Egicoccus sp. AB-alg2: one gene and its partner. The protein of the gene in region 1 interacts with the protein of each later gene in a pairwise test. Links are inferred from orthologs where the notes say so. Each region holds a gene or a part of one and is shown in the gene's direction. Other genes may lie near its edges.

Region 1 (15,578 bases):
CCTGCCGGACCAGTTGGTAGCGCACGTCGGCACCGACGGCACAGGCCGTGTTGGACACCAGCGTCCACGGGGTGGTCGTCCACACGACCAGCGCAGCGCCCTCCTGCGCGAGTGGGCCGTCGAGCAGCGGGAAGCGCACGTAGACGCTGGGGTCCTCGACCGTCTCGTAGCCCTGCGCGACCTCGGCGTCCGACAGCGCGGTCCCGCAACGGCCGCAGTAGGGCGCGACCCGGTAGTCCTCGAAGATGAGGTCGCGGTCCCACAGTTCCTTCAACCCCCACCACAACGAGTCGACGTAGGTGGCGTCCATCGTGCGGTACGGGTCGTCGGTGTCGATCCAGAACCCGATGCGCTCGGTCAGCCGCTCCCAGACGTCGACGTAGCGCAGCACCGACTCGCGGCAGCGGGCGTTGAACTTCTCGATGCCGTAGGCCTCGATGTCGGCCTTGGAGTTGAGCCCGAGCTCCTTCTCCACCTCCAGCTCGACGGGCAGGCCGTGGCAGTCCCAGCCGCCCTTGCGCCGGACGAAGTGGCCCTTCATGGTCCGGTAGCGCGGGAAGATGTCCTTGAAGGTGCGGGCCTCGACGTGGTGGGTGCCGGGTCGGCCGTTGGCGGTCGGCGGGCCCTCGTAGAAGGTCCAGACGGGTTGGTCGGCCCGCTGGCGCAGGCTGCGGGCGAACACGTCAAGCTCGCGCCAGCGCTCGAGGACCTCCTCCTCGAGCCGGGGCAGGTCGGGCTGCGGGGCGACGGTGGGCCAGGTGGTCATGGCGTCCTCGGGCGGTCGGGTCCGCGTCGCGGCGGTGCTGCTGCCCGAGGGACGACGCCGTGGCGCCGCGGTACCACCCTCGTTGGCCGGGCCGCCGGCGGCGGTCCCTGCCCACTTCGTTGGCTCCCGCCGGGATTCGACGTCCCGGCCGGCCCGCGTGTCGTGCGGGATCCGTCCGGCCCTACGCACCCAGGAGGTCCCGGGCTTCGTGCCGGCCGCTCGGCGGTGATGACGTCGGGCACGCGCCACCGGCTTCCACCGTCCCGGCTCGCTTCTCGCGCGTGTGGCCCCGCCGCCGCGTCCGCGTCACAGCGTGGATGTTGCACGCCCAGCATACGCATCGACGTTTCACGGCGGGGAAACCTCGCGGTAACGGCCCGGGCGTAGCGTTCCCGCCGATCGCCGCCCGCGCCGCAGGGGTCGGCGGTGCCGACACGACGCGAACGGGGAGCCGGAGACGATGCAGAACCTGCTGGAGATCGCCCTGCGCCGAGCGTTCCTGTACGAGGACCCCTCCGCCTACGAGGCGGGGGTCCGTGACGCCTTCGAGCTGCTCGCACAGGCCGGACCGGCGCGTGCCCCAGAGGGCTCCGAGGGGTCCGTCGAGGATGGGGAGGTACGGGGCGCCGCGTGAGGTCGGACGGGCCGTTGGCGCACGGCGCGCGGCCGTCCCGAGCGGGCGGTGGTGCGCATCCGGTCTGGTACCGTCCGCCGCCATGGCACGCAACAAGACGCTCACGAAGACGCAGCTCGCCAGCCTCCGGCAGGAGCTGCTGGACGAGCGTGCGACGCTGCTCAGCCAGGTCGAGGACCTCGACGCCGAGGCGGACGTCAACAACTGGCGCGAGGGCGGCTTCGACGACGACCCGGCCGACGCGGGCTCGGCCAGCTTCGAGCGCGAGACCGCGCAGTCGCTGTCCAACCACGCCCGCCGGCTGCTCGCACAGATCGACGAGGCGCTGCGCCGCATGGACGCCGGCAACTACGGCACCTGCGAGCGTTGCGGCAACCCGATCGAACAGGCGCGCCTCGAGGCCCTGCCGTATGCGACGCTGTGCATGGACTGCAAGCGCCGGGACGAGACTGGTCGTTGAACGACGTGGACCCCGCCGCGGGCGCCCCGCGGGCGGCGTCCCGGCTCGCGGTGCAGGTCGGCGTCCTCGTCACCGCCGCCGTCGTGGTGCTCGACCAGGCCACCAAGGAACTGGCCGAGGCGCTGCTGGAGCTCGGCGAGTTCGTCCCGTTCCTCGGTGAACGGATCGGCTGGCAACTGGTCTACAACCCGGGCGCGGCGTTCGGCATCCCGGCGCCGGCGTGGCTGTTCCTGATCGTGACGGTCCTGGTGACCTGGATCGTCGCGCGGGCACTGCCGCGGACCACCTCCCTGCTGCAGGCGGCGGCCTACGGACTGCTACTGGCGGGAGCGCTGGGCAACGCCATCGACCGCCTGGTGCGACCCAACGTCGTCGGGGAGGTCAGCGGGTTCTTCCAGGGCGACGTCGTCGACTTCGTCGCCTGGGGCACCTTCCCGCGCTTCAACGTCGCCGACTCCGCCATCACGGTCGGCTTCGTGCTGCTCACGCTCGCCCTGTGGCGTGAAGAGCGCAGCGCACGTGGCGACGAGGCCGTCGACACCGCGCCAGGCGTCGACGACGCCGACGCGGCCGTCGAGCGCGACTCGCCCGGGTCATCCGGGGTCGCAGACGGTCGCCCGCAGCGCGCCGGGGCGCCGGAGACGCCGTGAGCCGGTTCGTCGTGCCCGACGAGCAGGACGGCCAGCGCCTGGACGTGGTGGTCGCCGGCCTGCTCGACGTGTCACGGTCGCGGGCGGCGGCGCGCCTGGCGGCCGGCGACGTCACGCTCGCCGGTCGCCCGGCCGGCAAGCAGCAGCGGGTGCGCGCGGGGCAGACCGTCGAGGTGCGCGCGGCCGCGCCGGCCGCGGCGCCACCCGCACCTCCGCCGCTGCCGCCGGTCCGTTACCAGGACGCGCACCTGCTGGTCGTCGCCAAGCCGGCCGGCATGGTCGTGCACCCGGGGCACGGACGGCCGCACGGGACGCTGGTCGACGCCCTGCGCGGCGCCGGCGTGCCCCTGGCGGCGGTCGGCGGTGACGAACGGCCCGGGATCGTCCATCGGCTCGACCGTGACACCTCGGGTCTGCTGGTGGTCGCCAAGACCGACGCCGCCCACGCCGGGCTGGTGTCGGCCCTGAAGCGACGGCAGGTGGCGCGGCGCTACCTCGCCGTCGTGCAGGGCGTGCCTCCCAACCGCCGGGGTCGAGTCGAGGCACCGCTGGCCCGCGCGCCCGGCGACCGCACCCGGTTCGCGGTACGCGCGGACGGCAAGCCGGCGGTCACGCGCTACGTCGTCCTCGACGACGTCGCGGCCGGCGGCTCCGGCCAGCACGTCGCCGCGCTGGCCTGCGCGCTCGAGACCGGCCGTACGCACCAGATCCGTGTGCACCTCGCGGCCCTCGGCCATCCCATCCTGGCCGACACCACGTATCGTGGGTCCGCGACACTGGCCGAGCGGCTCGGTGTGTCCCGCATCGCCCTCCACGCCGGCCGGCTGGCCTTCGTGCACCCGATCACGGGCGTCGAGGTGGCCGTCGACGAACCGCTGCCCGACGACCTGGCGGCGCTTCGCGACCGGCTGGGACTGCGGATCCCGACCGGCTGGTGGGAGGCGATCGACCACGGAGCCGCTGGCGCCACGGCCGTCACCGACGCCACCGACACCGCCGACGCCGAGGAAGGACCATCGTGATCATCCGCAAGTCGCGCAAGGACATCGCCGGGCTGCGCGAGGCCGGACGCGTCGTCGCGCTCGCGCACCGGGCGATGCGCGCCGCCGCGGACGTGGGTGTGACGCTGCGCGACCTCGACGAGGTCGCGCGCGACGTCCTGCGCGAGCACGGAGCCACCTCGGCGTTCCTCGACTACCACCCGCACTTCGCACCCACGCCGTTCCCCGGGGTCATCTGCGCGTCGAAGAACGACGTCATCGTCCACGGCATCCCCAACGACGATCCGCTCAAGGACGGCGACCTGCTCAGCATCGACTTCGGCGCCATCCTCGACGGCTGGGTCGGCGATGCCGCCGTGACGTTCTCGGTCGGCACCGTGCGGCCCGAGGACGAGCACCTGCGCCAGGCGGCCGAGGACGCCCTGGCCGCCGGCATCGCGGCCGCGGCGCCGGGGGCGCGGCTCGGCGACATCGGCGCCGCGATCGGCGCGATCGGTCGTGGCCACGGCTACGGCATCCCACAGGGCTGGGGCGGGCACGGCGTCGGCCGCGCCATGCACGAGGAGCCGTCGGTGCCAAACGAGGGCCAGCCCGGCCGCGGCCTGCGCCTACGCCCCGGGCTCGTCATCGCGATCGAGCCGATGTTCATGGCCGGCGGTCGTGACGACTACCGGATCGACGACGACGGGTGGACGATCCGCACGGTCGATGGCAGCCGTGCTTCGCACGCGGAGCACACCATCGCCATCACCGACGACGGCCCGCAGATCCTGACCCTTCCCTAGGCGCGAGCACCAAGACCCTCGGCCGCGGTGCGCGGGGCCGAGCGGCGGCTGCGCGCCTGGCGCGGGGGTGGCAGGCGCTGCCGGGCGCCTGCGGCCGCGGCTGGTAGCGTGACGAACCACAGGCGTGTGGTTCTGGCACCGTCGGCGCGTCGACCCGGCGGTCCTTCCCCGAGGACTCCCGCCTGCGCCGACGCTGCCCACCGCCATGGTCGGGTGGGGTCCGGCCGGATGTGGTCGAGCGACGAGCATGCGGTGCCCCGTGGTGGGGCAGGGGAGTGGACGGCAGTGGGCAGTGGCGACCGCGACAGCTTCGTCCACCTGCACGTCCACACCGAGTACTCGATGCTCGACGGCGCCTCGCGTGTCGGCCAGCTGTTCGACAAGGTCGCCCAGGACGGGCAGCCGGGCGTCGCCATCACCGACCACGGCGTGCTGTTCGGCCTCGCCGACTTCTACCGGCAGGGCACGGCCAAGGGCGTCAAGCCGATCCTCGGCTCCGAGCTCTACCAGGCGATCGGGTCGCGCAACGAGCAGCGCCTCGGCGGCTCCGACGGCCGGCAGCGCTACTTCCATCTGACGACCTTGGCGGCCGACGACACCGGCTACAAGAACCTCGTCAAGCTGTCCACCAAGGCCTACCTCGACGGCTACTGGTACAAGCCGCGCGTCGACAAGGAACTGCTGGCGGCCCACAGCGAAGGCATCGTCGTCCTGTCGGGGTGCCTCGGCTCCGAGGTGAACCAGGCCCTGCTCGCCGGCGACGAGGAGAAGGCGCGCCAGGCCCTGAGCGACTTCAAGGACATCTACACCGCCGAGCGGTTCTTCGTCGAGCTCCAGGACCACGACATCCCGGAGCAGAAGACGACCTGGCCGGTCCTGGAGGAGCTGGCCAAGCAGCTCGGCCTGCGCACCGTCATCACCAACGACTCGCACTACACCAACGCCGAGGACGCCGAGGCACACGACGTCCTGCTGTGCATCCAGACCGGCTCGAAACTCTCCGACACGGACCGGTTCAAGTTCTCGGGCGACCAGTTCTACGTGAAGACCGCCCGTGAGATGCGCGAGGAGTTCCACCAGTACCGCGACGCGCTCGACGCCACGCTCGACATCGCGGAGATGTGCGACGCGAAGATCGAGTTCGACCTCGACCTGCTGCCGGCGTTCCCGTGCCCACCCGGCATGACCGAGGCCGAGTTCCTGCGCCACAAGGTCTGGGAGGGCGCGAAGGAGCGCTACGGCGACCCGGTCCCGGACGCGGTCGCCCAGCGCATCGAGTACGAGCTCGGCGTCATCGAGAACATGGGCTTCCCGGCCTACTTCCTGATCGTCGCCGACCTGTGCGAGTACGCCCGCAGCGCCGGGATCCGGGTCGGGCCCGGGCGCGGCTCGGCCGGCGGGTCGGTGGTGGCCTTCTGCACCGACATCACGCGCGTCGACCCGATCAAGTACGGGCTGATCTTCGAGCGCTTCCTCAACCCGGCACGCATCCAGATGCCGGACATCGACATCGACTTCGACGACCGCCGCCGCGGCGAGATGATCCGCTACGCCGCCTCGCGCTACGGCGACGACCACGTCGCGCAGGTCGTCACCTTCGGCACCATCAAGGCCAAGTCGGCCATCCGCGACGCCGCCCGCGTGCTCGACGAGCCGTTCAGCGTCGGCGACACGCTGTGCAAGATGATGCCGCCGCCGGTGCAGGGCAAGGAGGCGCCGCTCGTCGAGGCCTACGAGAAGTCCTCCGAGTTGCGCGAGTCGCGCAACGACCCCACCTACCGCAAGGTGCTGGAGACGGCGGAGAAACTCGAGGGACTGAAGCGCCAGCACGGCATCCACGCGGCCGCGGTCATCATCGGCGCCTCGCCGCTGGACGAGGTCGTGCCGCTGCTGAAGACCGACAACGGCGAGATCGTCACCCAGTACGAGATGGGCGCGGCCGAGGCCATCGGTCTGCTGAAGATGGACTTCCTCGGCCTGCGCAACCTCACCGTCATCTCGGACGCCGAACGGCACATCAAGGCCAACCGGGGGGTCGAGGTCGATCTCGACGACCCGGAACTGCTCGGGGACATGGACGACCCCAAGGCCTACGAGATGCTGTCCACCGGGTTCACCCTCGGGGTGTTCCAGTTGGACTCCACCGGCATGCAGGCCCTGGTCCGAAAGCTCAAGCCGACCCGCTTCGAGGACATCTCGGCCCTGCTGGCGCTGTACCGCCCGGGCCCACTGTCCATGGACATGCACGTCGCCTACGCCAACCGCAAGAACGGGCTGGAGGGCGTCTCGTACGCCCACCCGGACCTCGAGCCCGTGCTGGGCGAGAGCTACGGCGTGATCGTCTACCAAGAGCAGGTCATGAAGATCGCCACCGATCTGGCGGGCTTCACGATGTCGGACGCCGACGGGCTGCGCAAGGCGGTCGGCAAGAAGAAGCGCGACCTGATGGAGTCCTTCAAGGACCAGTTCATCAGCGGTGGCGTCGACAACGGCTACGACAAGCAACTGATGACGTCCCTGTGGGGCCTCATCGAGAAGTTCGCCGAGTACGGGTTCAACAAGTCGCACACGGTCGCCTACGGCGTCGTCAGCTACCAGACCGCCTGGCTCAAGGCGCACTACCCGGTCGAGTACATGGCGGCGCTGCTGACCAGCGTGAAGAACCACAAGGACAACAAGCCGCTCTACCTCAACGAGTGCCGGCGCATGGGCATCCCCGTGCTCCCGCCGGACATCAACGAGTCGGGCAGCGACTTCACCCCTCGCGACGACCAGATCCTGTTCGGGCTGTCGGCCGTGCGCGGGGTCGGTGAGGGCATCGTCGAGCAGATCGTGCGGGCCCGTACGGAGAAGGGCCGCTTCGTCGACTTCGCCGACTTCTGCGCCAAGGTCGACGCGAGCGTGCTCAACAAGCGCACCCTGGAGAACCTCGTCCTGGCGGGGGCGTTCTCGTCGCTCGGCCACAGCCGCAAGGGGCTGCTCGCCGTCTACGAGCTGATGGTCGACACCGCCCAGAAGGCGAAGAAGGACGAGGCCGCCGGCTTCATGTCGCTGTTCGGCGACGACAACGGCGGCGACACGGTCGACCTCGACGACGCGCCGGAGATCCCCACCGACGAGTTCGACAAGTCCCAGCTGCTGAAGTTCGAGCGCGAGATGCTCGGCCTGTACGTCTCCGACCATCCGTTGTTCGGGACCGAGCGGGTGCTCGAGCGCCACATCGACACCAGTTGCGCCGGTCTGCGCGAGCGCAAGGACAACGACAACGTCACGGTCGGAGGTGTGCTGACCGGCCTCACCAAGAAGTTCACCAAGAAGGGTGACACCTACCTGGTGGCCACGCTCGAGGACCTCACGGGCAACGTCGAGGTGGTGTTCTGGCCCAACACCTACCGGGCGGCCCACGAGGTCCTGGTCGAGGACGCGGTGCTGGTGGTCACCGGTCGCCTCGAGGTTCGCGACGAGGCGATCAAGTTGCAGGCCAACCGGGTGTCGGCGCCGGATCTGTCGGAGGCGCTGGGCTCACCGATCGTGGTGCGCTTCGCCGCCCAGCAGTGCACCGCGGATGCCGTGCGCCGGCTCAAGGACATCCTCGTGCACCACCAGGGCCCGGTGCCGGTGCACCTGCAGGTGGAGGCGCTCGACGGCGCGTCGCGTACCTACCGGCTGGGCGACGACCTGCGCGTCGAGCGCCACTCGGGACTCTTCGGCGAGATCAAGGCGGCGTTCGGCCCGCAGAGCGTCGACGACGACGCGGGCGACCGGACCTTCGGCGGCGACGACGAGGAGCCGAGGTGGCGGCGGGCCAAGGACCGCGAGCCCGCGCTGACCTGACGGCGGACGCATGAGACCGCCGCGAGGTTGCATCGGACTGCGTCCGGTGGCCGCAACGCGCGTCCGATGCATGGTCGCACGACCGGGTTATCCTCGGAGCCAGCGCATGCTGTTTGGTATGCGTTGAAAGAGATCAGATCGACGGGGGCATGGGGATGACCACGGACACGGACCACGCGAGGTCACGACCGGGCGCACGCGCGCTGGTGCTCAGCGGCCTGCTGGTGGTGCTGCTCGCGGTGGCCGCGGCGATGAGTGCCGCGACCGTCGCCTGGGGCGACCAGTTGCGCACCGAGGGCCGGTTGCTACCAGGGACGACGGTCGCGACCGTGGACGTCGGCGGCAGCACCGAGGACGAAGCCGTCGAGGCGGTCCAGGCGCACCTCGCGCAGCGCCTCGACCGGGACCTGGTCGTCACCCACGGTCAGGACCGCTGGACGACGACCGCCCGGGAGCTGGGTGGCACGGCCGACGTCGCCGCCGCCGTGGCCGCCGCCCTCGACCACACGGAGTCCGCCGGCTTCGGTGACCTGGCCCGCATGCGCTGGGCCAACGGCACCGCCGACGTCTCGGCCGAGGTCGGCGTCGAGGTGCCCGACGAGGGCATCGACGCCTTCGTGGCCGGCATCGCGACCGACGTGGATCGTGCACCCGTGGACGCCGACGCGACCTGGGCCGGCGACCACGTCGTCGTCGCCGACGAGGTGATCGGTCGCGCGGTCGACCACGACGCAGCCGCCGACGCCGTGCGCGAGTTGCTGACCGCGGACGCCGACACGGTCGAGCTCCCGGTCACCGAGGTGGCGCCGAGGGTCCGCACCGAGCTCGTCCGCGAGGTCGCGGACGCGGTCGAGGCCGCTGTCCGCGACGCCTACGACCACACCGTCACGGTCGGCCTCGAGGACGTCACGCAGCGGCTGACGCCGCGGGACGTGGGTGCCACCAACGACGCCGAGGCCGTGCTGGCCGCGGCACTCGAGCGGGCCGCCGGCTCCGGCGACGTGACCGTCGACGGCGTCGAGCTCGCGTTCCCCGACGGCTCGCTCACCGCCGTCGTCGACTCGCTCGCGGCCGGCAAGGAGGTCGCGGGCCGCGACGCGGAGATCACGTTCGCGAACGGTGAGTTCACGGTGGTCCCCGAGCGCACCGGCATCGCCGTCGACCGCAGCCAGGCCCGCGAACGGCTGGCCGCGGCGCTGCGCGGGGACACGGACGAGGTCTCCCTCGAACTCGTCACGACCCGCCCGAGCGTGACCGCGGACTCGTTCGGGACGGTGCTGCTGCTCGACCAGTCCGCCCGCGAGCTGCACCTGTACCGAGGTGCCGAGCGGCAGCGCAGCTGGCCGGTCGCCGTCGGCACGAACAACAGCCCGACGCCGACGGGCACGTTCGTGATCGGCGCGAAGCGCTTCGAGCCCACCTGGGTGAACCCGGCGCCGGACCGTTGGGGCCGTGACATGCCGGCCAGCATCGGCCCGGGCCCGGACAACCCCCTCGGCCCGCGGGCCCTGAACTGGAACACCAAGCAGGGTCGGGACACGCTGATCCGGTTCCACGGCACGCCCAACGAAGCCTCGGTCGGCAGCGCCTCCTCCAACGGCTGCGTGCGGATGTACAACGCCGACGTGATCGAGCTGTACGACCTGGTGTCCTCCGGGACCACGATCGTGTCCGTGGCCTGACCGGCGTCGCGTCGCCGGGCCCGCCGCCGGCTGCCGCGAACGCGCACCACCCGGTGGCCGCCGGCACCCACCGGCGGTCACGGCCGTTGGTTCGGATCCGGCCACGACCCCGTCCCGACGACGGACGGAGGGCACGACCACGGGGAGGCGGGACGCGCAAGGCTGGTCGCCCGTACGCGAACCGTCGGAGTCCGAGATGGCCATCCCGCACCAGAACGAACCCGAGGACGGCCGCAGCAACGCGCCCGTCGACCGTCCCGAGCACCGTGAGGACGCCAGCCGCCGTCCGGGTATGCACCCCGAGGCGCAGCGGTCGGGGACCGCCTCCAAGGGCACGATGTGGATCATCGTCGGCGCCCTGGTCCTCGGTCTGCTCGTCTACGCGCTCGTCGGCGGCGGCATCATCGGCAACTGACGCCGCCGATGGCGGATCCCCGGGACCTCGGTCCGCGGGGGCGACCGGGCGTGCAGCGCGCGTGGGTACGCTCCGGTGGTCCCCGCCGCAAGGTGCAGCCGCATGTCCAGGCTCACGGTCCTCGACCTGCGTGGCGACCGGTCCGATCCCCGTGACCGGCTGCCCCGCCCCCGCACCGACCTCGCCGCCGCCCGCGAGGGCGTCGACGCGACCCTGCATGCGGTCCGGGACCACGGCGACACCGCGCTGCGCGAACTGACGGCCCGATTCGACCGGCAGCAGGTCGACGAGCTGGTCGTCCCCCGCGAGGTCCTGCAGGAATCCCTCGAGCGGCTCGACCCGCGCCTGCGTGCGGCGCTCGAGCGCTCCATCGCCCAGGTCCGCTGGTACCACGAGCGCTGCCGGCCGCAGGATTGGGAGGACCGCCTCGACGGCGTGCGCATGGGTGTCTGGCACCGCCCGGTGTCCCGGGCCGGCGTCTACGTGCCCGGCGGCAAGGCCGCCTACCCGTCGACCGTGATCATGACGGTCGTGCCGGCGCAGGTCGCCGGCGTGGACGAGATCGTGCTGTGCACCCCACCGACGGGCACCGGCTTCGACGACATCACCACCGGTGAGCGCGACGGCTGGCCCAACCGCACCGTCCTCGCCACGGCCGCGCTGCTCGGCGTCGACCGGGTCGTGCGGGTCGGGGGCGCTCAGGCGATCGCCGCCATGGCCCACGGCACCGAGTCGGTGCCGCACTGCGACATGGTGGTCGGTCCGGGCAACCTCTACGTGTCCCTCGCCAAGCAGCAGTTGGCCGCGCAGGGCCTCGTCGGCATCGACGGCTACGCCGGGCCGACCGAGGTGGCGATCATCGCCGACGACACGGCCGACCCGCGCCTCGTCGCCGCCGACCTCGTCGGACAGGCCGAGCACGACGAGTTGGTCGTCGCCCTGCTGATCACGACCGAACCCGGGCTGGTCGACCCGGTGGAGGCCGCGCTGGAGCGCGAGGTCCCGCGCGCCCGGCACGCCCAGCGCATCGAGACCGCCCTGCGCAACCAGGGGACCGTGGCCGTGGTGGACGACCTCGACCACGCCGTGGAGGTGGCGGAGGCGTTCGCCGCCGAGCACCTCGAGGTCCACACCGCCGACGCCGGTAAGGTCGCCGAGCGCGTGCGCTACGCCGGCACCACCTTCGTCGGTCCCTGGACGCCGGTGTCGGTCGGCGACTACGGCGCCGGCCCCAACCACACGCTGCCGACGTCGGGCACGGCCCGGTTCACGGGCGGGCTGTCCACCTCGTCGTTCCTGGTGCCGGTCAACTACGTGGAGTACACCGAGCAGCAGTTGCGCGACTTCGCCGACGCGGTCGACGCGCTTGCGCACAGCGAGGACCTGCCGGCCCACGCGCGGGCCGTCGACGTCCGCTTCGAGGCGCCGCTCGCGGACGGCGACGCCGGATGACGACCGGATCGCCGCAGCGCACGGCCGCCGACCGGCTGCCGGTGCGCCCCGAACTCGCGGACGTCGAGCCCTACGGCGCCCCGCAGCTCGACGTGCCGGTGCGTCTGAACACCAACGAGACGGCCGAGCCGCCGCCGGCGGCGTTCCTGCCGGCCCTCGCGCAGCGGATCCAGTCGCTGGAGCTCAACCGCTATCCGGACCGGCCCCACCGCGCGTTGCGCACGGCGCTCGGCACGCGCCACGGTGTATCCGCGGAGCAGGTCTGGGCCGCGAACGGCTCCAACGAGGTGCTGTTGCAGCTGCTGCAGGCCTACGGCGGGCCGGGGCGCCGCGCCGTGCACGTCCGGCCCGGCTACTCCATGTACCCCGAGCTGTGTCGCACCGCGCTGACGCCAGCGGTCGAGGTCGACCTCGACGACGACTTCCAGCTCACCGCCGAGGTGGCCGACGCCATCACGGCCGCGCACCCCGACCTCGTGCTGGTCCCCAGCCCGAACAACCCCGTCGGTACGCCGGTCGCGCGCGACGTCCTGCGCCGACTGCACGACACCACGCGTGCGCTGGTCGTCGTCGACGAGGCCTACGTGGAGTTCGGCCCGGCGGACGCCTCGGCGCTGCCGTCGCTGGCCGGGCTGCCGCGCCTGGTCGTGGTGCGCACCTTCTCGAAGGCCTTCCGGCTGGCGGGGCTGCGCCTCGGCTACCTCGTCGCACAGCCCTGGGTCGTGCAGGACGTGCAGAAGGTCCGGCTGCCCTACCACCTCGACGCCGTCAAGCAGGCGGCCGGGCTGGTGGCACTCGAGCACGAGGAGGTGTTCCTCGAGCACCGCCGACGGGTCGCCGACGAACGTGACCGCGTCGCCGCCGCGCTGCAGGCGCTGGACGGGGTCGAGGTGTGGCCGTCGGCCGCGAACTTCGTCCTGTTCCGCACCGCGGTGCCGGACCTGTTCTCGCGGCTGCTCGACCACGGCGTCCTGGTGCGCGACTTCTCGACGAAGCCGCGTCTGGCCGGTTGCCTGCGCGCCACCATCGGCACGCCGGTGGAGAACGACGCCTTCCTCGCCGCCCTGCACGCCAGCCTGGCCTGACGAAGTTCCTCGATCCGCCCCGACGTCCACCTGCCGCCGTCACCCGTTTCCCGAAGGAGCCCTCCCGTGAGCAGCCGTGTCGGTCGCGTCACCCGCGACACCAAGGAGACCAAGATCGAGGTCGAGGTCGATCTCGACGGCACCGGCACCGTCGAGGTGGACACGGGCGTGCCGTTCTTCGACCACATGCTCGACCAGCTCGGGCGTCACGGCCGGCTCGACCTCACCGTCCGGGCCCAGGGTGACCTGCAGATCGACGAGCACCACACCGTCGAGGACGTCGGCATCGCGCTCGGTCAGGCGCTCGCCGAGGCCTGGGGCGACCGGGCGGGCGTCGAACGGTTCGGTGACTCGCAGGTGCCGATCGACGAGGCGCTCACCCGGGTCGCGCTGGACCTGTCGGGCCGCCCGTTCCTGGTGTGGGACGTGACCCCGCCGGTGCCGTTCATCGGCACGATGGAGGCCCACCTGCTCAAGCACTTCTTCGAGGCGGTGGTGGCCAACGCCCGCATCACCCTGCACGTGCACAACGTGTCGGGCGAGAACACCCACCACGTCTACGAGTCGGTGTTCAAGGCGGTCGCCGTCGCGCTGCGCCGGGCGGTGGCGGTGACCAGCGCCGGCACCGTGCCATCCACGAAGGGCGTCCTCCAGTGACCGACGGCGCACTGCGCTCCAGGGTCGCCGGTGGCGCGGAGCGCAGCGAGCACGCACGGCGCCACAAGATCGCGGTGCTGGACTACGACGCCGGCAACGTGCGGTCGGCCAAGCACGGTTTCGAGGCGGCCGGGGCCGACCCGTTCATCACCTCGGACCCGGACGCAGCGGCCGAGGCCGACGGGCTGGTGGTGCCCGGCGTCGGCCACTTCGGCGCCTGCCTGGCCTCGCTGCGCCGGAGCGGCCTGCACGGCCTGCTGGAGGACTGGATCGCCGCGCAGAAGCCGGTCTTCGGCATCTGCGTCGGCATGCAACTGCTCTACGAGTCCTCGGACGAGGGCGACGAGCCCGGCCTCGGGCTGCTGGCCGGACGGGTCGAGCGGTTCCCGACCGGCGCGGTCGTGCCCCACATGGGCTGGGACGTGCTGCACGCTGCCGACGGCCACGACGACGACCCGTTGTTGCGCGGCGTGGCGGGGGAGCGGGTCTACTACGTCCACTCCTACTACGCCGTCCCGACCGACGAGACGCCGGTCGTGGGACGCACCGCGTACGGTGGCGTCGACTTCCCGAGTCTCGTGCGCCAGAGCAGCGTCGTCGGGACCCAGTTCCATCCGGAGAAGTCCGGCGAGATCGGCCGGCGCCTGCTGGCGAACTGGGTCGCCACACTGGCGGCCTGACCACCGGCCGCACCGGACCCGGCGACGGTACGACGCGGCCTCCGCCGCGTGCGACCGTTCCCTCACCGACCAGGAGCGTGAGAACACCGTGCTGACCCTGTATCCGGCCGTGGACATCAAGGACGGCCGTGCCGTTCGCCTCACCCAGGGGCGGGCCGACGAGGAGACCGTCTACGACGCCGACCCGGTCGCCGCGGCGCGCCGTTTCGCCGATGCCGGCACGGGCTGGCTGCACGTCGTGGATCTCGACGCCGCCTTCACCGGGGAGCCCCGCAACCGGCACCTCATCGAGGGCATCGTCGAGGCCACCGGCTGTCGCGTGCAGGCCTCCGGTGGTGTGCGCACCCTCGCGGACGTCGAGGCATCGCTCGGCTATGGCGCCGAGCGTGTCGTCATCGGCACGATGGCGCTGTCGCGGCCGGCGTTCGTCGCGGAGGTGCTCGACCGGGTCGGGCCGCGCATCGCGGTCGGGCTGGACGCGCGTGGCACCGTCCTGCAGGCCCGCGGCTGGACCGAGGAGGCCGGCGACCTGTTCGCCGCGCTGGAGCGGTTCACGGAGATGGGCGTGCCCCGGTTCGTCTACACCGACGTCGCCAGGGACGGGATGCTCCAGGGCCCGAACGTGGAGATGCTGACCCGCGTCGCGGACGCCACCGACGCCCACGTGACCGCCTCCGGCGGGGTCAGCACCCTCGACGACCTGCGCACGCTGGCGGGTTGCCACCCGCGCGTCGACGCGGCGATCGTGGGCAAGGCCCTCTACAGCGGCGCGTTCACCCTCGAGGAGGCGCTGGCGACGGTCGATGGCGAGGGCGCGGCATGACGGTGCCCGCCGCGCCGGTCGCCAGCACGCTGGCGGCGCGGGTCGTCCCGTGCCTCGACGTCACCGCGGGCCGGGTCGTGAAGGGCGTCAACTTCGTCGACCTGCGGGACGCGGGCGACCCGGTCGAACTCGCGCGACTGTACGACGCGGAAGGTGCCGACGAACTGGTCTTCCTCGACATCACCGCCTCCAGCGACGATCGCGACATCATGGTCGACGTCGTCGCGCGGGTGGCCGAGCAGATCTCCATCCCGTTCGCCGTCGGCGGTGGGATGCGCAGCGTCGCCGACGCCCGCCGGATGCTGCACGCCGGCGCGGACAAGATCGCCTTCAACACGGCCGCGGTCCAGCGCCCGGACCTGCTGGCCGAGTGCGCCGCGGCGGTCGGGTCACAGTCGGTCGTGGCCGCGGTGGACGCACGCCGCCGCGTCGCCGACGACCCGGACGCCGGCTGGGAGCTGTTCATCCACGGCGGCCGGACCCCGACGGGTGCCGATGCGGTGGCGTGGTGCCGGCAGGTCGCCGACCGCGGCGCCGGCGAGATCCTGCTGACCTCGATGGACCGGGACGGCACCAAGGCGGGCTTCGACCTCGAGTTGTTGCGGGCCGTCACGGACGTCGTCGACGTGCCGGTGATCGCCTCGGGCGGCGCGG
Region 2 (14,408 bases), on another replicon or contig:
AGATCCGAATCGGTTCGGGCACGTCGAGCCCACCACGCGACGTCCCGCGGGAGGCGGGTTCGGCGTGGTGGGCGGGTGACGTGGTGGATCTCGCGCGAGGCCGCGACGCGATTGGCGGCGCGGTTGCTCGCGTCATGTGGGCATGGCGTCGCCGGGCCCGTCCGGGTCGGCGGCGTCGGCGCCTTCGGGTCCGTCGCGAGGCGCGGCGGGCGGGTCGGCACCGGTTCGCGGCGAGCCGCGCGGCGTGGCCGGCGGGTCGGTGCCGCCGCTGGGATCGCCGTCGACGGGTGTGCGTGGGAGGGGGATGCGGGTGGTGCCGGGCAGGGTCCGAATCCTGAGGCCGCTGCGGGGGTGGTGCCAGATCCGGATCCCGTCGGCGGTCTGGGAGACGGTCCAGCCGGCGGTCTCCTTGGTGTGGTTGGTGGGCCGGCACACCGGCGCCAACTGACCGATGTCGGTCCGCCCCGGCAGCTCGCCAGGTCGGACCGGATGCCAGGGGCGGGCGTGGTCGAGATCGCAGGCCAGCGCAGCGACCTGACAGCCGGGTTCGCTGCAGGTGTCGTGCACCGCCAGCACGGCGTCGGACAGCCAACCGGGCGGCAACCGGCGTGACCGTCCGACGCCGAGGACCTGGCCGGTGTCGTCGACGACGATGGCCCGCAGCTCGGTCCCGCGTTCATCCAGCAGCCGCCGCGCCGCCACGGACGTGAGCTGCAGCCGCCCGCCGGACAGGCGGGTCAACACCTCGGCCGGCAGCCGGTCGGTGTCGAGCAGGGTGTCGTACGAGACACGCAGCAACACCTTGACCGGCACCCGCCCGCCGCCGTCGCCGGTCGCTCCGGCCTCGAGCAGGTCGATCAGCTTCTCGAACCGGCGCCGGCCCCGATCGGCATTCGCCTGCCGGACCTGGTCGGGATCCGGGGCGTGGCCGATGCCGGGCTTGGTGGCCGGACCGGCCCGTCCGGGGTCGGTGGCGGCCTCGAGCAGCGCGAAGTTGGCCGCGCCTGCCTGTCCGAAGAACCGGCCGCCGGTGCCGTCCAGCCGCGGCTGGAGCACCAGCATCTCCGCCGGCTCGTCGTCCGGGGCAGCGGGTTCGGGGTCGGTGGCGGTGAGGTCGACGGCCAGCCACCGGACCAGGCCGGATACGGCATCCGGGTCCGTGCCCTCCAACCGGTCGACCAGCTCGTCGACCGCGGCGTCCAGTTGCGCGTCGAGCCGGCGCGGCAGCCGCTGCACTTCCAGCGCGATGATGCGCAGCTGTGCCCACGAGATCCGGGCCTGGTCGAATGCGGCCTTCAGGCCGGGTAGCCGCCGCAGCACGTCGGCGGCCGTGAGCAGCATCCGCCGATCCGCCGTCGTACGGCGGGCCTCGGACAGCAGCCACTGCTCCAACGGCACCCCGGTCACGGTTTCGACTGCGGAGCTGTCCTGGAGCTGGATGATCGTGTCCAACACCGAGGCGAGCAGCCGATCGACCAGGCGCAGCTCGTCGAGCATCCCGGCCAGCGCCGGCACCTCGGCCAGCAACGGGAACGCGTCCAGCTCCGTCGCGTGATCCGGCCGCTGCGCGACCATGACAGGACTGGTGGCGGCAGGTACGTCCTCAGATCCGGCGGAGTAGCCGGGACCGTGATCGGCCGCCAGCACGCGACCGACCGTGTGCGGCCGCGCCCCCCGACGCGCGGCCCCACCCGCAGCCCGATAGCGGCCGGCCGGAGCGGCCGACAGCAACGGGGCGGAAGCGGTGCGAAGCATCGACCCAGTATCGGCGATGCCTGTGACACGGTCCCGATGAGTCGTCCGCGAACTGTGGAGAACCGCACGCACCCGCGGTGGTTGGCCGCTGGAGACCATCTTCGACACCAGGACGTGCACGCGGCCATGTCAGCACCGGCGAGAGCCGTCGGGGTCCCCACCGCTCAGCGACAGCCTGCGGCTGCCGCCCTTGGCTCGGTGACCTCCAGCGCCCGACGCGTCGACGCGAGTGGTGGGACAGCCCTCCCGTTCGGCCGGCGCAAGCGAATGGCATGGTTCTTGGCGACCCAGTGGCGTCCGCGGGGCATCGAGGTCCGACATCGTTGACGAAGCTCGGTTTCCGTGCGACGGCGCCGCCGGCCGCGAAACCCGACCGCGCAACCCCGGCCACCGGTCGCGCGATGGGGGTTCCGTACCGACCCGGCCGACCGGACTCGTTCGCGTGGCCGGTGCCCTCGTGCGAGCAACGCGCCGGGGAGGTGGCCGTCCGAACCAACGGCCGTAACAGCCGACCGGGGCCGGCCGCGACGCTGACGACAGACGGGCCACCGGAGGCCCGCGAGAGGAGCGACCACCGTGCGAGGCAAGCAACCGCTCGGCACCGTCAAGAACGCCGTCGACGGCGCCATGGACACCCTGAAGCTGCGCCGCCGCAAGAAGATCCTCGGCCTGCCCATTGGGCGGAAGACCACCGACTGGACCCGTGTGGGCACCATCGGCGCTGCCGCGGCCGCCGTCGCCGGCACCGCGAAGGCTGCCACCAATCGCAGCAGCGACGGCCAGAGCCCCGAAGGTGAGGAGTCCCAGGAAGAGACGAAGGCCACCTCCGAGCAGACGTCGCAGAAGTCGCGCCAGAAGACGTCCGCTGGTGGCAGGGGTGACTCCAGCAGGCAGCGGTCGCCCGGCAAGCGGCAGGCGTCCGGCAAGGGGCAGGGCGAGAAGTCGACGTCAGCCCAGCAGCAGTCGTCCGAGGAGTCCGAGAAGGAACAGGGCGAGGAAGAGTCCTCCGCCAAGTCGGAGTCGTCCGGCGAGGCCGAGGAAGGCAAGAAGAAGTCGTCGCGTTCGCGTGGTGAGGGTCAGCAGCGCAAGCGCCCGGCGGCGAAGCGGTCCGGCGAGCGCTCCAGCCGGCCCAGCGGCAAGCGGACGCAGCGACGGGAGGGCAAGCCCTCCGAGCGCATGGAGAAGCGGCGCAAGGAAGAGCAGGAGGAGCGTCAGTCATGATCCTCAAGCGACGCACCACCCTCAAGTGGGGGTTCCGCGTCGGGCTCGCCGTCGCCTACCTGGCTGACGGCGACCGTGGGTACGAGCGCCGGCGCGAGATCATCGAGACGCTCGAGTCCACCGTCGGCGGCACGAAGGCCGGCATCCTCGTCGACTGGCTGCAGGCCTGGAACGAAGGCGAGCCGCTGCCCGTGGTCGGTGACGGCGAGGTCGAGCAGGCGGAGGAGGACCTCGACGAGGAGGACCTCGCCGACGACGACCTCGGCGAAGAGGAGTACGCCGACGACGAGGAAGATTTCGTCGACGAAGAGGACCTCGATGACGAGGAGTACCTCGAGGACGACGAGGAAGCCGAAGAGGACGAGTCGGCGCCCGTGGCCGAGGACGTCGACGACGAGGAAGCCGACGACGAGGAGCCGTCCGAGGAGTTCGAGAAGGCCGAGGCCGGCGTCGCCTGACGCCCTCAGACCTCTCGCCCGCTGGGCCGTCTAGCGCAGGCGGCCCAACGGGCCGAGGTCGAGCGTGAGGTCTTCCTTGTCCAGGTCGAAGACCTCGCACAGTTCGTCGATGCGCTCGCGCAGGGCGAGGAACGCCTCGCCGAGGCGTTCCACCTCGTCGTCGGTCAGCGTGCCGCGCTCCATGCGCCGGACCGCCTGTCGTTCCATCAGGTCGCGCAGCAGCTCGACCAGCGTGAGCACGAGCGCCGCCAACCCCCGCTGCAGGTTCTCCGGCTTCGCGTCGGCGGCCCGCCCCTCGTCGAGCAGCCGGTCCAGTTGGCGGCCGAGATCGAGGCCCGCCAACGGGTCCTCGCCGTGCAGGCTCATGCCGACTCCACGTGTGGCAGCGTGACGGATGCGAACGTATAGGGCGGCCAGGGCCCGGTGACCCGCACCACCGGGTCGTCGTCGAGGGAGGCGGCGGCCGACCGGAAGGCGGCCACGTCGTCGCGCCGGATCAGCAGGCAGTGCTCGGGTCCGAGCGGCCCCTCCACCCAGAGTTCCTCCGTCGCGAAGGCCCGCAGCGGCTCGCTCGCCGCGGCGATGGCCGCATGCCGTTCGGCGATCGCTACCTCGCGGGCGCGTTCGCCGGCGAGCCGCGCCTCGAGGTAGGCGCGACCGGAGCCGTCGCGTGGTGGCGACGGCGGCACGGCGACCCGCTCACGCCCGCGCACCGCGAACTCGACGGCGGTACCGACGCGGGCCAGGGCCGTCTGCAGCGACTCGGTGGCGTTGGCCAGCACCGCCGCCACCGCTGGTTCGTCCGGGAGGACGATGCCGTAGCGGCCGGGCAGGCTGGGGGCACGCTCCCCGAGCGCCGCGACGACACGCGCGTGTGCCAGCGCGTGCTCCTCGGTGGTCGGTGGCACCTCGACGTGCCGTGAGACGACGGCGGCAACCGGTGCGGAGCCGACCACCTCGACGGGCGCGCCGTCGACGCCGGTCAGGTCGTCCACCGGCAGCGGCGGCGCGACGAAGCCGTAGATCAGCAGCACGTCAGGGCAGCTCCGGCGGGTCGATGCCGTGCAGCACCAGCCGGACCCCGAGGTAGATCAGGTCCACGCCGGCGACGCCGAGTATCACGTCGCCGGAGATGACGACCCCGCGATCGATCACGCGGTCGAGGACGTCGACCAGCGTGGTCTCGTCGCTCTCCGCCGTGCCGACCGTCTCCGGACGTGGTGCGGGCTGGAGCTCGCTCATGTGCCGAAGGGCTCCTCGAAGCGGGCGAAGTGGTAGGGCGGCAACGGCCCGCTCACCTCGACGAGCAGCTCCGGCCGGGCGGCCCGGACCTGCTCCACACTGGCGAGGAAGTCGCCGACGGACCCCTGGTCGACGAGGTAGACGCCGTAGAGCAGGGGTGGGCCGGTCGTCTCGTCGCCGCGCCGGTCGATCCGCTCGGCGTCGACGGCATGGGCGACGAGGTCGCCGTGCACCTCCTCGGCGGCCGAGCGGCGCGCGTCGCGGCGGCGCTGGCGTGCCTCGAGGTCGCGCTGGCGGCCCTGCAGGTAGCTGCGGCCGTCGGCGGTGGGTGACTCGTCGTCACCGGCGGTCTGGGCTGCCGGTGTCGTGTCGGTCGTGCGGACGGTGACGGCCCACTCCGTGCGGCCGTCGAGGCGGTCGAGCTCGGCCGCGAGCGCGTCGTGGTGGCGTCCGAGGACCGCGACCGCGGCGTCGTCGTCGTCGACGACGGTGCCGAGGCGCAGGGGCAGGACGGTCTGGCGCGCAGCGATCGCCGCCAGCACCTCGTCGTGGGCCAGGGCTGCGGCCGCGAGGACGTCCAGCCCGTCGGGGCCCGGCTCCGTCAGCGCCGTCATGATCGCGACGTCCAGGTCACAGACCAGCGCCCGCAGATCGCCGGCGTCCAGCGCACGAACCGGCCCGCCGCCGGGGAGCTGAGGCGCGGCGGACGGTGCGGGGACGTCGTCGACGGCACGGACGACGCCGAAGACGTAGGTCACGTGCTGGCCGGTCGGCTGCGGCACCGCTGGCGCGGACGGTGAGGCTGCCTCGGTCGTCGCCGCCGGTGCGGACGGTGCCGCCGGCTCCGAGGCGGGCTCTCGCTGTGCCGCGAGCTGCCGCTCCGAGGCGGCCTCGCGCTCGGCCGCGGGCTGCGACCCGGCCGTCGTCGTCGTGCGCCGCGACGTGCTCGAGCCCGCGCCTTCGAGCGTCTCCACGACGCGGGTCAGCAGGTCGTGCGTGAAGGCGCGCTTGAGAACCGCGCGCACCTCGTCACGTGCCTCCTGCCACGCCTCGCCGACCAGCGCGTCCGCGTCGACGTCGCTGCTGGCCAGCACCGCCCGCAGTCGCCGCAGCAGCTCCTGCTCGGCGCTCACTCGTCCTCCTGCTCCTGGCTGGCCGCCGCCTCACCGTCGTCGCCGGCGGGAAGCTGGGCCTCGAGGCGCTCGAGCCGCTCCATGAGCTCGGCGTTGGTGCGCTCGAGCGCCTGGGCGCGCTCCTCGAGCTCGCGTGCCTCCTCGCGGGCCTCCGACGACAGGAACGGATCCTGCCGCCACCAGTCGATGCCCATCTGCTGGGCGGTGTCCGCCGAGGCGAGCAGGAGCCGCACCTTGATGGTGAGCACCTCGATGTCGAGCAGGTTGAGCTGGATGTCGCCGGCGATCACCAGGCCCTTGTCCAGCACCCGCTCGAGGACGTCGGCGAGGTTGTCGCCACGGGGTGCCGAGACCGGCGCCCGGGACAGGTACGGGTTCTGGCTCACTGCTCGTCACCCTTCGCCTGACCGCGGATGTAGCGGGCGACGCGCTCGTAGCGCAGCAGGTCACCGTCCGCGTCCGCGTCCACCTCGTAGGTGCCGATGACGTCGGTCGACGGGGGGATACGGGCCACCTCGACGACGTCGACCAGGATGCGCCAGCCGCCGTCGACGGGCTCCATGCCGGCCATGCCGTCGATCCGACGTCCGGTGAGCTCGGTCAGTTGGCGCAGCGCCGTACGGGCCACGGCCAGTGGCTTGGCCGGCGGGCGGCGGGACTTGCCGTCGTCCTCGGCGGCCGGGCGTTCGTCGGCGGACGCGTCGTCGTCCTCGGCAGCCGGGCGTTCGTCGGCGGACGCGTCGTCGTCCTCGTCTTCGAGGTCCTCGTCTTCGAGGTCTTCGTCCTCGACGTCTTCGTCTTCGAGGTCCTCGTCTTCGAGTTCCTCGTCCTCGACGTCTTCGGCCGCGGCGTCGTCTTCGGCCGCGGCGTCGTCTTCGGCTGCGGCGTCGTCCTCGGTGAGACGCTCGCGGAGTTCCTCGGTGTCGCCCTCGGTCGACAAACCGCGCGCGTCGAGTTCCTCGCGCAGCTCGTCGTGGTTCAAGTCGTCGTAGCTCATGGGCTCTCCTGGGTCGCAGTTCGGTAGGCCCGCGCCTCCAGAAGACGATCCAACAGAATCTCCTCGGCGGCCGCGTGCTCCTGCTCGGTGATGCGTCCGGCCTCCAGGTCCGCTGCCAGAGCCCGCAGTTCGGCCGTGATCCGGCCCTCGTCGTACAGGTCCTCCTCGGCGGCCTCGACGATGCGCTGGAGCAGCCACCACGGCGCCGTGACGGGCAGCGCCACGAGCCTGGTCACGAGTCCCAGCACGTCAGCCCTCCTCCTCGACGAAACTGTAGGCCGGCATCGGGCCGACGAGCTCGAGTTTCACCTCGGGGGCAAGGGATTCGGCCACCGATTCCACCGCTCGGTCGAACCCGTCCTCGGCGTCGGATGCCACCAGCAGCGACAGCGCGAAGACATCGAGGGGATCGGTGACGGCGGTCTCCACGACGTCCGACACGACGGGTCGCAGCGCCTCGAGGGCCCGCGCCGTGTCGGTCGCGCGCCGTCGTTCGAGGCCCTGCACCACCCGTTCGCCGAGCTCGAGCTTGGCGTCCATGCCGCGACGCCCGTGCAGGCGTGCCGCGCGGGGGTCCGCGGCCAGCACCGCCCGCAGCGCGGCCGGCTCGTCGTAGCGGCCGCGCAGTCGGTACTCCTGGTGGCCCTGGAGCCGCTGGATGGTGGCGGTGAGTCGTTCGGCGGCCGGCGCGAGGAAGTCCTCGACCAGGCGGTCGGCGGACGGCACGGCGACGCCGAAGCGCATCGGCACCACCGTGGTCTGCTTCGCGGCCGCCTCGACCACCTGGGTGTGGCGCAGCAGCATCCTGCGGCTGGGCACGAGGTCGTCCTCGGCCACCTCGGTGACGATCGCGGCGAGGTCGCCGCCCGCCACCAGCGTCGGCGCGTCGACATCACCGAACGCCGCGTCGTCCAGACGCGGCGTTCGGGGCACGACCCCGTGGACCAGGAGGGGCATCGTCAGCTCTCGTCCTCGGCCGGCTGTTCCTCGGACTCCTCGTCGTGCGAGAACATGTCGCGGATCTTGTTGACGCCGCCCTCGATCGCGCCGGACGTCTTGGATGAAGCCACCTGACGGCCCATGCCACCGACGAGGTCCTGCAGGTCGGCGTCGTGCTCCTCGGCCTGCCCGCGCAGGTCGAGGCGGTTGGTCGCCTCCGCGAAGTGCAGGTAGGTGTCGACGCTGGCGACCACGACGCGGACGTCGATCGTCAGCAGTTCGATGCCGACCAGCGACACACGGACGTACGCGTCGATCACCAACCCCTTGTCGAGGATGATGTCGATCACCTCGGCGAGGGTGCCGGATGCGGGGCGGCGAGCGACCTGGGCGGAACTCATCTGTTGTGCCTTCCTGGCTCCGAAGGAGGAGCCGTCGTCTTCTTCCGGTACGAACCGGCGGTCAGGCGGCGTTCTCCTGCTGTTCGGCCAGCGCCTCGGCGGTGGCCAGCACCCGGATCACCCGGGCGATGCGCTCGAGGATGTGGTGGCTCGGGTAGCGCTGTGACGCCACGAGGTCGAGCAGCCGGTCGAGGTATTCCTCGGCCATGGCGCGATCCACGATGGCGCCCTCGGCCCGCTCCAGCATCTGGTGGCTCGGGTGGCGCTGCGAGCCCAGCGAGCGGTCGATCAGAATGCCGGCGAGTTCGTCGGCGTAGTCACGTGCGCTTGGCATGTCGACCTCCTGGGAGTCGCCGGTGAGCTTGGTCGGTCCGTGGCAGGCGGGAAAGACGGTCTTTCGACCGTTCCGGCGACCTCACCGTTCCGGACCCGTGGGCGGCGTGCAGTCATCCGGTGTGGTCGCCCGATCGTTGACCATGGTCACGGTCACGTCCGTCCGGTCCGCTGACCTTGTGCCTGTGCTCGCGTCGCCGCTCCGTACGGCACGGTTGGGGGTGCTCGTCCGGCACAGCCCGGAGTGCTCGGACATTTCCCCTCTCTCGAAGGAGCACGACGCCATGGGCGTGAAGGAACAACTCGGCATCACCAAACGGTCGACGGTGCTCGGCCTGCCGATCGGTCCGAAGCAGACGGACTGGTCGCGGGTCGCGACGCTTGGCGGCGCCGCCGCCGTCGCCGGCACCCGGCTGGTGGGTCGTCTACGTCACCATGACGGCAACGGTGAGGCCGGTGGCGGCCTGACCGAGAAGTTGAAGGAGAAGGGCGAGGAGGCGCTCGAGGCGTCCCCGGCCGGCGAGTTGATCGAAAAGGGCAAGGAGGCCACCGACACCGTCACCGACGTCGGTGGGCAGATCAGCCAGGCCCAGGAGGCGGCCAGCGGCGCGTCCACCGGCATCGGCAAGGTCTTCAAGGCTGCCAAGTCCCTCGCCGGCGGTGGTGACGGCGAAGGGGGCGGAGACGGCGACGAGGTGTTGAAGAAGCAGCGCCTGATCATCCAGGAACAGATCGACATCGCCGTGCCGCGCGAGCAGGTCTACAACCAGTGGACCCAGTTCGAGGACTTCCCCACCTTCACGCGGGCCACGGAGCAGGTCGAGCAGGAGGAGGACGAGGCCACCAACTGGCAGGCCAAGATCCTCTTCTCCCGCCGCAACTGGAAGGCCGAGATCAAGGAACAGATCCCGGACCAGCGCATCGTCTGGGAGACCTCCGGCGACGTGAATCAGCGTGGCGTGGTCACCTTCCACGAACTCGACGAGAACCTCACGCGGGTCCAGGTCGAGATGGAGTACCACCCGAGCGGGATCGTGGAGAAGTTCGGGAACCTGTTCCTGACGGTCCGCCACCGCGTGCGCAAGGACCTGCGACTGTTCAAGCACTACCTCGAGTTCGAGTCCGAGGAGACCGGTGCCTGGCGCGGCCGCATCGAGGAGGGCCAGGTCCAGGAAGAGGACGAGGGCGCCGAGGGCGGCGAGGAGCAGGAGCAGGAGCAGAACGACGCCGCGAAGATGCGTGAGCAGCGCGGCGGCAAGGGCAAGAGCAAGAGCAAGAGCAAGGACGCCGACGAGGAGCAGGAGGACGCCGACTCCGACCGGCCTCGCGGCGAGGACGGTCGCTTCAAGAGCTCCTCGGAATCGGAGGACGACGAGGAGACCGAGGAGGACGAGGACGACGACGGCGAGTGATGCCGCGTCGCCGCACCATCGGACGGGACCCCACAGGGGGTCCCGTCCTTCTTGCGTCACGAACCATGTGCACGGATTCGGAGGCGTCGGAGGGCCGGGGGGACCGACGTCACCGACCGTACGGGCGCGACCGGTGGTCGGTGGGGCGCTTCCCGAAGGGCCATGGGTCGGGGCTGGACGCGGTCGAGGTGCCCTGATTGTCCGTGTTGACGCTGCGCGCAGGGTCGCATCCTTGGATTCCGAGACACCGTCCCGACCGGAGGTACGACCGTGCTCGCACAATTCAATGCCGGGGAGAGTTTTCAGGAGATGTTGACCAGCGTCGTCAACTTCCTGCCACTGCTGTTGGCCTTCCTGGTCATCCTCATCATCGGTTACCTGATCGCCAAGGCGATCGCGAAGGCCGTCAACGCCATCCTGGAGCGTGTCGGCTTCGACCGCGCCGTCGAACGCGGTGGCGTCGGGCGTGCCCTCGCCAGAAGCGACTACGACGCCAGCGACATCATGGGTCGCCTGGTCTTCTTCGCGCTGATGCTGTTCGTGCTGCAGCTCGCCTTCGGCGTGTTCGGTCCGAACCCCGTCAGCGACCTGATCTACGGCGTCATCGCCTTCCTGCCCAACCTGTTCGTGGCGCTGCTGATCATCGTCGTCGCGTCGGCGATCGCGTCGGCCGTGCGTGAGCTCATCGCCGCCAGCATCGGGGGGCTGTCCTACGGCCGGCTCGTCGCCAACATCGCCGCCGCGACGATCCTCGTGATCGGCGTCTTCGCCGCTCTCAACCAGATCAACATCGCTCCCGCGATCGTCAACGGGCTGTTCTACGCGCTGCTCGCCATCATCGCCGGTTCGGCCATCATCGCCATCGGTGGCGGCGGTATCCCGCCCATGCGCCGCCAGTGGGAGAAGGCCCTGAACAAGGTCGAGGAGGAGGCGCCCCGCCTGCGCGAGGAGGCCCGCAGCAACCGCGACCGTCGCCCGCAGGGGGACACCGAGGCGGACGCGACCCGGCCGATGGAGCACACCATCGACCAGCCGGGCTCGAGCCGCGTCGACACGTCGGGCACGCGCCCGTCGCGCTGACCCTTCCGACATGACGAGAGGCCGGGCGTTCGCCCGGCCTCTCGTCATGCGTACGGCGCGTACGCCCGGCTCACTCCTCGCCGGGGAGCCGGCCGGCGCGCTCGTCGGCGTCACGGAGCCGCTCGCCGGCGTCCTGCACACCTTCGGTGGCCTTGCCCTTCGTCTGCTGGGCCTTGCCCTTCATCTGCTGCGAACGGTCACCCGTGACCTTGCCGGTGATCTCGTTGGCCTTGCCCTTGATCTTGTCTCCAGTGCCACCCATGGCAGTCCTCCGGTCGATTGGGCATCACCAGTCTGGAGGGGGCCGCGGTGATCGGCGGGCTGACGACAGGTCCGCCCGGACGACCCAACCGCACTGACCTGCCAAGGTCTGCGGTCCCGTGCTCGGGCGCTCGTGCCGGCACGTGGCACCTGCGCCCGAGGTCGCCGAGGGTGCGGGGGACGGCTCCGGTTGGTACCGTCCGCCACTCACGCGGGGTCGAGCGACCCCGGCGGTGTGCGGTGACGGGCGTCCGTCGGTGACGTCCCCCGGTGAACCGGGTCAGGGCCGAGAGGCAGCAGCCCTAAGCCGTTCTCGGACGGGTGCCGAGCCGGGCGTCCGTCACCCCACCCCGTCGGTTCGCCGCCCCGCGTGACGTCGTTCGGGCGGGCTCCGCGTCCCCGACCGGGTCTGTCCCCGACCGCCGCTACGGTGGGGGACCGGGGTGCGAAGCGCCTCGTTCTTCGTCCGTCTCCCTCGGGGTGATGCGCGTGGCCTACGTGTCGCTGTACCGCAAGTACCGCCCGCAGTCCTTCGCGGACGTGGTCGGCCAGCAGCACGTCATCCAGACGCTGGTGCACGCCATCGAGGAGGACCGGCTCCACCACGCCTACCTCTTCACCGGCCCCCGCGGGACCGGCAAGACCTCCACCGCACGGCTGCTGGCCAAGGCCATCAACTGCGAGGAGGGCCCGACGCCCACCCCGTGCGGCACCTGCGAGCACTGCACGGCCATCGCGGACGGCAGCTCGGTCGACGTGATCGAGCTGGACATGGCCTCGCACGGCGGCGTCGACGACGCCCGCGAGCTGCGTGACCGCGCCCTGTACGCCCCGGCCCGGGCGCGGCGCAAGGTCTACATCCTCGACGAGGTCCACATGGCCTCCACAGCGGCGTTCAACGCGCTGCTCAAGCTCATCGAGGAACCGCCGGCCCATGTGCTGTTCGCGATGGCGACCACCGACCCGCAGAAGGTCCTGCCGACCATCCTCTCGCGGGTGCAGCGGCTGGACCTGCGCCGCGTGTCGGCCCCGGAGGTCGCCGGCAACGTGCGGCGGCTGTGCGAGGCCGAGGGCTACACCATCGACGACGGCGCCGTGGAGGCGATCGTCCGCGCCGGTGACGGCTCGCTGCGCGACACGCAGTCGGTGCTGGAGCAGGTGCTGGCGTTCGCGGGCACCGAGGTGTCCGCGGAAGCCGTCGCGCAGGTTCTCGGTCACACCCCGGCCGACCGCGTCTTCGAGACCGTCGAGCTGGTCGCGGGCCGGGACCTCGCCGGCCTGTTGGCGATGGTGCAGGGCCTGCTCGACGAGGGGCACGACCTGCGGCGTTTCACGCTCGACCTCGTCCAGCACCTGCGCGACGTGCTGGTGCTGCAGGTGGCGCCCGACCGGCCCGACCTGGTCGACGCCACCGACGAGCGTCGCCGTCAGCTGCAGGCGCAGACCGCCGCGCTGCCGCGCGAGTCGCTGCTACGGGCCGTCGACCTGCTGGCGCAGACCGTCGTCGAGCAGCGCCAGGGCTCGCCGCGACTGCCACTGGAACTGACCCTGGCCAAGCTGGCCGTCCCCGGCGCGGACGGGGACGTGGCCGGGCTCGCCGACCGGGTGGCCCGGCTGGAGTCCGGCGGCGTGGTGGCGCCCGCCCGGGCGTCGGCTGCCGGGGGCGCGGCTGCCGGGGCGGCGGGCACCCGTTCCGCCGCGCCGTCCGAGAGCGTCGCACCGTCGGAGGCCGCCGCGCCGTCCAGGGGGGCAGCGGCGCCGCGTGCGGGCGCGGGAGCACCACCGGCGTCCACGCCGGAATCGCCGAAGGCAGCCGATGGGGAGGCGTCGCGGCCAGCCGCCGCAGCGTCGGCTCCCGGCGCGACCGGTCGCGAGACCCCGCTGCAGGCCCGTGCCCGTGCCCGCAGCCAGGCCACCGGCGCGCCCGCCGCTGCAGACGAGGCGGCTGCCACCTCGACGTCTTCTGCCGGGCAGCGCCCGACGCCGGCCCCCGCGGCCACGCCGCCGACCGACGACACCGGCAGCGCCACGCCACCGGTCGACGACGCCGCGCCCCGCGACGGTGACACGGCCACGCCGGCGGCCGGGTCCGAGCAGGTCGACGAGCTCGACCTGCTGCAGCGGCACTGGGACGGCGTGCTCGAGCTGGTGAAGAACCGCAGCCGCCGCAGCCACGCGGTGTTCCTGCCCGCCACCGTCACGGCCGTCTCGCGCGGCATCGTCACCCTGCGCTACGGGCAGCGCTACGCGTCCTTCCACGCCCAGAACGCCAGCAAGGCGGAGTTCGCCGACACGCTCAAGGAAGCGATCGAGCGTGCCTGCGGCCTGCGCCTGCGCATCGAGGTCGTCGTCGAGGGGGACGACGACCGCCGTCGTCCGGTGCCCCCGTCGGTGACGCCCGACGACGCCCGCACGCCGGTGCTCGACGACGGCCCCACGCCGGCCGAGGTCGAGGACGTCCGCGAGGCCGAGGCGGCCCTGCCCGCCACGGTCGAGGCCGCGCAGACCGACGAGTTGCTGGCCCGCGAGCTCGGTGCCGAGCTCCTCGAGGAGCGCCCCGCCCCCGGCACCGCCTGACCTCGGCGCCGGTTTCCCGCGGATACGACGGAAACCGTCCCCGCGCGGTGTTCGGCGGGGGGCACGCGACGCCGGTTTCCCGCGCATACGACGGAAACCGTTCCGGCGCGGTGGCCCGCGGGGTCCTGGCGGCCACGGTTTCCCGTGCATACGACGGGAACCCGTTCCGGCGCGGTGCGTGGGCGGACCGGGGGCGCCGCACGGATACGCTCGGCGGTACTCGCACGCCGTCGTCGTCCCGGAGGACACCTGCATGTACGAGGGTGCCGTCCAGGACCTCATCGACGAGCTCGGGCGCCTGCCCGGGGTCGGCCCGAAGAGCGCCCAACGGATCGCGTTCCACCTGCTGCAGGCCGACGCCGTCGACGCCAAACGGCTGGCCGACGCGATCACACGCGTGAAGGACACGGTGCGCTTCTGCGCCCGGTGCTGGAACGTCAGCGAGGCCGAGGAGTGCCGCATCTGTCGCGACCCGCGGCGCGACGCCAGCGTGCTGTGCGTCGTCGAGGAGGCCCGCGACGTCATCGCGATCGAGCGCACCCGCGAGTACCGCGGCCGCTACCACGTGCTGGGCGGCGCCATCTCGCCGATCGACGGCA

The links.
Region 2: the proteins of dnaE (region 1) and dnaX interact in binary tests that used the Escherichia coli proteins (3 or more experiments, as listed by UniProt). The link is inferred for Egicoccus sp. AB-alg2 from one-to-one orthologs.

Annotation. Positions count from the first base shown.
Region 1 is NZ_JBGUAX010000001.1:362,841-378,418, reverse strand. Bases 4,209-8,330 are described here. They hold dnaE (DNA polymerase III subunit alpha), read left to right. Parts: upstream 4,209-4,581; coding sequence 4,582-8,130; downstream 8,131-8,330. Other genes in these bases: ACERM0_RS01765 (peptidoglycan binding domain-containing protein), read left to right, coding at 8,280-8,330; map (type I methionyl aminopeptidase), read left to right, coding at 4,209-4,296. Also shown: ileS (isoleucine--tRNA ligase), read right to left, coding at 1-766; ACERM0_RS01795 (hypothetical protein), read left to right, coding at 1,227-1,400; ACERM0_RS01790 (TraR/DksA family transcriptional regulator), read left to right, coding at 1,483-1,860; ACERM0_RS01785 (signal peptidase II), read left to right, coding at 1,866-2,510; ACERM0_RS01780 (RluA family pseudouridine synthase), read left to right, coding at 2,507-3,532; more of map, read left to right, coding at 3,529-4,208; more of ACERM0_RS01765, read left to right, coding at 8,331-9,812; ACERM0_RS01760 (hypothetical protein), read left to right, coding at 10,009-10,227; hisD (histidinol dehydrogenase), read left to right, coding at 10,330-11,679; hisC (histidinol-phosphate transaminase), read left to right, coding at 11,676-12,764; imidazoleglycerol-phosphate dehydratase HisB, read left to right, coding at 12,831-13,421; imidazole glycerol phosphate synthase subunit HisH, read left to right, coding at 13,418-14,101; hisA (1-(5-phosphoribosyl)-5-[(5-phosphoribosylamino)methylideneamino]imidazole-4-carboxamide isomerase), read left to right, coding at 14,190-14,924; imidazole glycerol phosphate synthase subunit HisF, read left to right, coding at 14,921-15,578. UniProt on the Escherichia coli protein: DNA polymerase III is a complex, multichain enzyme responsible for most of the replicative synthesis in bacteria. This DNA polymerase also exhibits 3' to 5' exonuclease activity. The alpha chain is the DNA polymerase catalytic subunit.
Region 2 is NZ_JBGUAX010000019.1:921-15,328, reverse strand. The notes cover bases 11,314-14,265. They hold dnaX (DNA polymerase III subunit gamma/tau), read left to right. Parts: upstream 11,314-11,721; coding sequence 11,722-13,809; downstream 13,810-14,265. Other genes in these bases: recR (recombination mediator RecR), read left to right, coding at 14,063-14,265. Also shown: ACERM0_RS22355 (DUF222 domain-containing protein), read right to left, coding at 133-1,575; ACERM0_RS22350 (hypothetical protein), read left to right, coding at 2,332-2,976; ACERM0_RS22345 (hypothetical protein), read left to right, coding at 2,973-3,434; ACERM0_RS22340 (gas vesicle protein K), read right to left, coding at 3,465-3,800; ACERM0_RS22335 (GvpL/GvpF family gas vesicle protein), read right to left, coding at 3,797-4,468; ACERM0_RS22330 (gas vesicle protein), read right to left, coding at 4,470-4,676; ACERM0_RS22325 (GvpL/GvpF family gas vesicle protein), read right to left, coding at 4,673-5,809; gas vesicle protein GvpJ, read right to left, coding at 5,806-6,195; gas vesicle protein GvpO, read right to left, coding at 6,192-6,806; ACERM0_RS22310 (gas vesicle protein GvpG), read right to left, coding at 6,803-7,054; ACERM0_RS22305 (GvpL/GvpF family gas vesicle protein), read right to left, coding at 7,056-7,763; gas vesicle protein GvpJ, read right to left, coding at 7,766-8,146; ACERM0_RS22295 (hypothetical protein), read right to left, coding at 8,208-8,480; ACERM0_RS22290 (SRPBCC family protein), read left to right, coding at 8,764-9,891; ACERM0_RS22285 (hypothetical protein), read left to right, coding at 10,162-10,971; ACERM0_RS22280 (CsbD family protein), read right to left, coding at 11,042-11,233; more of recR, read left to right, coding at 14,266-14,408. UniProt on the Escherichia coli protein: Part of the beta sliding clamp loading complex, which hydrolyzes ATP to load the beta clamp onto primed DNA to form the DNA replication pre-initiation complex.